DNA from 3 places in the Streptomyces sp. NPDC090499 genome. Region 3 is predicted to be linked to each of the others. Evidence: riboswitches for the same ligand, from Rfam matches in the RefSeq annotation. Region 3 holds a riboswitch; each other region holds the start of a gene.
The links. A riboswitch is a leader RNA that binds a small molecule or an ion and turns the genes downstream of it on or off. The one in region 3 is predicted to bind cyclic di-AMP.
Positions count from the first base shown of each region.

Region 1 (2,254 bases), on a different contig from region 3:
TGAGCCGACCTGAGCTGAGCCGATCTGAGCGGGCCTGAGCCGACCTGAGGCGTCCACCGGAAGTAACCCGTGTGACTCCACCTCTTCCGATGGCGTATGCTGGTTTCACCGACGCGGGGTGGAGCAGCTCGGTAGCTCGCTGGGCTCATAACCCAGAGGTCGCAGGTTCAAATCCTGTCCCCGCTACTGAAACTCAGGGCCGGAATCCAAGATCCGAGGATTCCGGCCCTGAGTCATGTCCGGGCACGTGTTCCTCATCACACACTTCCGTACTCATCCGCCCGGCTCACACCGTTCGCCCCACCCGCTCACAGCCGCAAACCTGGGACGGACAGGCATCGAACACACCGGACGCATCGAACACGTCGAGCACACCGCGCAAGTCGGAGGCACGGAACAGCAGAGGGGTCGTGCGGTGGGCGGCGCAGACGCGGAGCGGCACGGTCCGGCAGGCCCGGCATCCGTCACATCCGCCCGCACCCTCGCCCGCCTCCTGCCCGCGCTGCTGATCTGCGCCGGCATCTGCTACGACTTCGTCACCCCCGTGGCCTTCACCGCGGTCCCGTTCTTCACGGCAGCCCCGCGGTCATCCGCCGCCCCTGCTGCTGCCCGGCGACGGCGAGGTGTGCCCGGTGCGGGCGCCGGAGGCCGCGCTGCCGCTCGGGTTGGGTGAGCTGGGGGCGTGGCCCGACCGGGCGGCCGAGCACGCGTTCCCGAGCGGCGCCACGCTGCTGCTGTACACCGACGGTCTCTCCGAGGCGCGGGACGCGCACGGCCGGTTCTACGACCCGCAGCGGCGGCTGACCGGCCGTACCGCCGCCACTCCCGGCGCCCTGGTGGCCCGGCTCGCGGCCGAGGTCCGCCGGCACACCGGCGGCGGCATGACGGACGGCATGGCGCTGCTCGCCGTACGGCGGCCCTGAGCGGCGCGCGGTCACGTTCGGTGTCCGGACGACCGCCCTGCGCATAACAACTGAGTCACCATCAAAACCTGTGTGACTCCTGAGCTGAGCAGTGCACACCATCGACTCGACCGTTTTTTACCGGTCGTGGCAGGTAAGTCCATGCTTTGAAAGCTTAATGATCAAGACGAACTGCTTGGAATCTGGTAGCCGTGTCTATTAACGTTCGATAACGCAGCGCGGTCGTCCCAGCCGTCACCCGCGACGGCTCCGTGCGCACGCGCCGAATCCCGCAAGGGAACCGGGGAACCACCACCTTGGGGTGAATCGCACGGCTACCGCCGGGTACGAAACGGCCGGTATACGCGCGTAGGAGACCTTCCCGCTCCGAACCCGTCAGCTAACCCGGTAGGCAGCGGAAGGAAAGGAGTGCGCCCGCGTGGCGTCCAACCCGCCTGCTCCTACAGCCCCGTTCGTGCCCAGCCAGCGTCAGCCCGAGACCTTCGGCTACGGCGGCTACCGCGCCGACGAGGGCCCCTTCGAGGAGTGGAACCCCACCGAGGAGTCGCTCTCCGCGGCGCGCGGCCGGCACCGGGTCGCCAAGCAGAAGGGCGGCGGGCTCGCCCGCAGCTCCACGGTTCTCGGCGTCGGCGTCATCGCCGCCGTCGGCGCGGGCGGCATGGCCAGCGCCAACACCGGCAAGCCGCCGGTCTCCATCTCGCTGCCCGACCTGCCCTCCTCCGTCGACGCCCTGCTCGGCGAGGGCGGCGGCCACCAGGCCACCCAGACCGCGCTCAGCAGCGTCACCACGACGACCGCCACCGACGCGGACTCCTCCTCGTCCGACGCCGGCGAGGCACTGCGCAGCCGGATCATCGCCCAGGCCGCGCAGCAGCAGAACCAGCTCGACACCAAGGCCAGCGCCAAGGCCGTCGCCGCCGCCGACAAGGCGATCGCGGACGCCGAGGCCAAGGCGGAGAAGGCGGCCGCCGCCAAGGCCGCCGACGCCAAGGACAAGGCCGAGGCCTCCGCGAAGCAGAAGGCCGAGCAGGCCCGCCTCGCCGAGCTGGCCAAGCAGTACACGCTGCCCGTCGTCTCGTACACGATCACCGGCACCTTCGGCCAGGCCGGCTCCATGTGGGCCTCCGGCTACCACACCGGCCTCGACTTCGCCGCGCCCACCGGCACGCTGATCAAGGCCGTGCACAGCGGCACGGTCACCGAGGCGGGCTGGGCCGGCTCCTACGGCTACCGCACGATCATCACCCTCGACGACGGCACCGAGCTGTGGTTCTGCCACCAGTCCTCGATCGGCGTCAAGGTCGGCCAGAAGGTCGCCACCGGCGACGTCA
Region 1 is NZ_JBIVXP010000029.1:22,027-24,280, reverse strand. Features, by position in the region: gene ACIQVL_RS47960 (dihydrofolate reductase family protein) at 1-3, shown strand, start outside; tRNA gene ACIQVL_RS47955 (tRNA-Met) at 113-186, shown strand; partial or broken gene ACIQVL_RS47950 (PP2C family protein-serine/threonine phosphatase) at 582-923, shown strand; cyclic di-AMP (ydaO/yuaA leader) riboswitch at 1,174-1,334, shown strand; gene ACIQVL_RS47945 (M23 family metallopeptidase) at 1,342-2,254, shown strand, end outside.
Region 1: another riboswitch for cyclic di-AMP. It lies ahead of ACIQVL_RS47945 (M23 family metallopeptidase); the one in region 3 lies ahead of ACIQVL_RS29140 (C40 family peptidase).

Region 2 (2,254 bases), on a different contig from region 3:
GCCCGAGCGGACAGGGGCACCCGATGCACGAACGGCGGCATCCCGTATCCATCCATACACCCTTCCTCCACGGGACCTCGCACGACGACCTCCGCATTCCGCCGACCCGCACCCCTCGGTCTGCGCCGCTCGGCATGCACCCTTCGGCCTGCGACTCCTGGATGCGTGCTCCCCCTGACCGTCACCCCGTCGGCCGACGGAACGGCATCCCTATCCGCACACGGTGCCCGCAGCACCTCTGCCGGCCCGCAGGGACAACACACGCCCGGGTTCCCACTCGGGCCGCCGCCATGTCAACGACTGGCACCACAGGGGAGGTTCCGTCCTCACGATGGACACACCCACCGGCGATCCCCGCCCCCCGGCACCCTCCCCGACGTGACGAGAATCACGCGCCCGCACATCGACCCTCGACGCACTCTCCGCGCCCGGACCCACCAACCGGCCGCCTCACCTGCGCCGTTGAGCCCGGCCAGCGGCACGCACCCACCCTCCTCGCCCGACCCGCATCGGCCAGCAGCCCCAGAGGCCATCAATTCGGACTAATCTCTCTAATCATCCATATAAGGACATCGGCGAGTGCAATTCAAACGAATACGAGCCTGGCGGTATTCCGCCGAACCAGGAAAAAGGCGGATTCCACTAGTCCCACATGCCCGATTTGCCGCCATTGCGTATTCGTGAAGTAGGTCACGTGGACCCGGACACGGCAAAGGCTGTTAGGCGACCCTCTCTCCCCTTTCCCTGTGGGCCAGTTGAGGGTTGGCAACCGCAAAGGATCAAGCGCCTCATGCGGCGCAGATCAAGGTCAATCGGCATGTTGTGTGAATCAGGCTCTTGTTTCGGACATGTGCTCTCGCATACGTTCCGGCTCGCCGGGCGGACGCCGAATCCTGCCGCCGCCCGTAGTGACCCATCGACGAGTTCATTCGCATGGCAGGAGCGGGGGACCCAGGTAAGTCGCCGGACCGGGCGACCGACGTCAGAGAACAGACGTCGTTCCGGAACGGCTAGGGGTGAAGTCGTATCGCCTTCGGGCGGTGCGGCCGGGCACTCCCCGGGCCCGAACCCGACAGCTCACCTCGCAGGCGACGGAGAGGAACCTCGCCATGCCTGCAGCCGCTCAGCACCGCCGTCCCCGCCGTAACGACATCGTCCGCCGACTCGCCGTCGTCGGCACCGGCGCCGCCGTCCTCGCCCTCCCGCTCATCGGGGCGACGACCGCGTCCGCCGCCTCCTCCACCACCACGACGGCCTCGACGACCCTCGCCGGGTACCCGAACAACCTCGACGGCTGGATCCGCGAGTCGCTCGCGATCATGGCGGAGAAGAAGATCCCGGGCACCTACAACGGCATCTACCGCAACGTGATGCGGGAGTCCTCCGGCAACCCGCAGGCCATCAACCTCTGGGACTCCAACGCGGCCGCCGGCATCCCCTCCAAGGGCCTGCTCCAGGTGATCGACCCGACGTTCAAGACGTACCACGTGGACGGCACGTCGTTCGACGTCTACGACCCGGTCGCGAACATCACCGCCGCCTGCAACTACGCCGCCGCGCGGTACGGCTCGATCGACAACGTGCACGGCGCGTACTGATCGACGTCCCGCTTCAGTCGAAGAGTCTTTCGAGGACGACGGCGATGCCGTCGTCCTCGTTCGACGTGGTGATCTCGTCCGCCATCGCCCTGAGTTCGGGGTGGGCGTTGGCCATCGCCACCCCGTGGGCCGCCCACTCGAACATCGGGATGTCGTTGGGCATGTCGCCGAAGGCGATGGCCCGCCCGGGGCTCAGCCCCAGCCGGTCGGCGGCCAGCGCGAGCCCGGTCGCCTTGGTCACGCCGCACGGCTGCAGTTCGACGGTGCCCGGCCCCGACATCGTGACCGTAGCCAGCGATCCGACGACCGAGCGGGCGGTCGTGGCCAGTTCGTCGTCGGACAGGGTGTGGTGGCGCAGCAGCACCTTGCTGATGGGCGCGCACCACAGGTCGTCGCGCCGGGCGACGCGCAGCGCGGGCAGTGTGGGATGGGGCATCAGATAGCCCGGCTCGATGAGCGTGAGCCCGTCCACACCGTCCTGGTCGACCGCCGCGTACACCTGGCCGACCTCGGCCTCGATCTTGCCGAGTGCCGTCTCCGCCAGCTCCCGGTCCAGGGTGACCGACCACAGCAGCCGGTCCGCTCCGGCGTCGTACACCTGCGCGCCCTGGCCGCAGACCGCGAGCCCCGCGCAGCCGAGGTCGTCGAGGAGCGGC
Region 2 is NZ_JBIVXP010000003.1:581,806-584,059, forward strand. Features, by position in the region: cyclic di-AMP (ydaO/yuaA leader) riboswitch at 908-1,104, shown strand; gene ACIQVL_RS14650 (transglycosylase SLT domain-containing protein) at 1,110-1,598, shown strand; gene ACIQVL_RS14655 (HAD family hydrolase) at 1,612-2,254, opposite strand, start outside.
Region 2: another riboswitch for cyclic di-AMP. It lies ahead of ACIQVL_RS14650 (transglycosylase SLT domain-containing protein); the one in region 3 lies ahead of ACIQVL_RS29140 (C40 family peptidase).

Region 3 (2,254 bases):
GAGGCGACCGGTCCGTTGCCGCCCTGGCCGCCCGCCCCGGTGCCCTGGCTCGGCGCGGCGCTGCCCTGGCCGCTCTGGCTCGGCGTGGCGCTGCCCTGGGGGGCCGCCGACTGCCCGGCGCCCTGGTTCGAGGAGCGCAGGGTGCAGGCGGCGAGGTCGTCGAGGCCCTGCGGCCGGTCTCCCTCGCGGCCGATGGCGTCGGCGATGCGCTGGAGCGACTCGGACCGCTTCGCCTTCAGCGGGTCGATGATCGTCTGGCCGGCGAAGCCGGGGTTCTCCTCGATCTCGGCCGCGGACTGGGTGAGTTGCTGGTAGGCGGCGGCGACCTGCTGGTCCATCTGGGCGAGTTCACGGTCGACGTCCGCCCGGGCGCCGTCGGGCACCGCCGTCAGCCGGCTGCCGACGTCGGGGCAGTAGATCGTGGGCGCGGACAGCACCTGGCCGGTGGCGACCTGCCCCTGGCCGTCACCGTTCTCGGTGGCCGAGGCATAGACGTTCACCGCGACCAGTCCTCCGCCGCCGAGCATCAGGGCGACCGCTGCGAAGGTCGCGCGTTGTGCGCCGGTCGGGCGTCTGCGCCTGTTGCGTCTCAAGGTCGTTCCCCTGCATGTCGTGGGCGGCCGGGCATGGAAATCCCCGGCCCTATACGGCCCGCGGCGCCGCCGTGTTCAACAGTCCCGGGAATTCACGGTGACCTCACAGAAAGCGGGCGCCCCGGAAGCGGGGGAACGCGACCCACGGCAACGCTCCGGTGACCCTGCGAATGCACTGGATGCGCGCGAAATGCCGTTCCGTACGGTCGAGTTCCGAACGCTACGACGAACATCACAAATACGTATCGGACATTAGCCACTTCAACCTTCACACGAGTGACACAAGTTGGCTAAGTTGACGGGCAAGCCGCTCGGCTCCCCCCGGCGAATCCCGTCGGGCCGCGCGGCCTCCGCCGAGTCCGGTGCCCCTCAGGGGCTGGTCCGGAGCCGGGGACCCAACCGACCACTGGGGTGAATCGGCCGCCGTCCGCAAGGGCAAAGGCCGTAGGGCATGCCTTCCGGACTCGACCGCCCGAACCCGACAGCTAACCCGGTAGGCGGAGTACGGAAGGAGCACGACCCCTCAATGGCGCCCGAGAGCCGTGACGAGGTTCGACAGCGGATCGACAGCCTCTACGACCAGGCCGAGAACGCCACCGGGAACTACAACGCCACCCGTGCGATGAGCGGGGGCTCGCGCTCACGCGGCGTCCCGCTGTTCAAACGGACCCGTCGTGACGACCCGGGCCTCGACAACATCGCCCGGGAGTGGTTCGAAGGGGCGCGCTCGAGACTGGGGCCGAGCGTGCCGGCCGCGCTGCCCACCGACCGGCAGCCCGCCCGCCCCGGGCCGCGCCGGCCTGTCAGCGCCATGGCAGCGGACCTGCTCGGCCAGCTGGAGGACTCCGGCCCGGCCCGGCTGGAGCTGACCGCGGGGCCGTCGGCGCAGAGCGAGATCGAGGTCGTCCGCGAGCTGCCGGCGCGTCCGAGGCTGGAGTTGACGGCGGGGCCCGCCGCGGCGCTGCCCGCGGGACCCTCGGGTGCGCCCAGGGCGCTGCCTGCCGCCGGGCCGCAGCGGCCGACGCCGGGTGCTTCGAAGACCAGGAACCAGCTCAAGCTCGCCAAGGCGCGCGAGGTGCTGTCCCAGCGCACCGGGCAGCGCGCGATCGCCGCCCTCGACGCGGTCCCTGCCCCGGCCCCTGTCGCCCAGGCCGTTGCACCGTCGTCCAGCCCCTGGCCGACGCCCGAAGCGCAGGCCCCGGTGCAGCCCTGGCAGGCGCCCCCCGTCGGCATACCGAACCAGCGCACCGGCAGCGGCTCCTCCGCCGCCACCCGCGCGCTCCCGGCGGTGACCGAGACGGGCGGTATCCCGATCGTGTCCCCGTCGGACACCGGTACCTTCCGCATCATGACCCCGGGGGGTTCCGACAGTGCCCCGACCCGGGCCGCGGCGGACGCGGGCGGCTTCCGTGTCATGACCCCGGGCGGCTCGGGCGGCGGAACCTACCAGACCGCGCCCGTCATGGACGCGGGCGCCGCCCAGGCTCCGGCCCCGGGGGACACCGGCTCCTTCCGCATCATGACGCCGGGCGCCACGGGCTCGTTCCCGATGCCGACCCCGGCCGACGCGGGCGCGTTCCCGGCCGCGGACCCCATGGCGGGCACGAGCGCCTTCCCCACCGCCGACCCCATGATGGGCACGAGCGCGTTCCCGGCCGCCG
Region 3 is NZ_JBIVXP010000008.1:344,869-347,122, reverse strand. Features, by position in the region: gene ACIQVL_RS29145 (DUF1996 domain-containing protein) at 1-527, opposite strand, end outside; cyclic di-AMP (ydaO/yuaA leader) riboswitch at 935-1,109, shown strand; gene ACIQVL_RS29140 (C40 family peptidase) at 1,120-2,254, shown strand, end outside.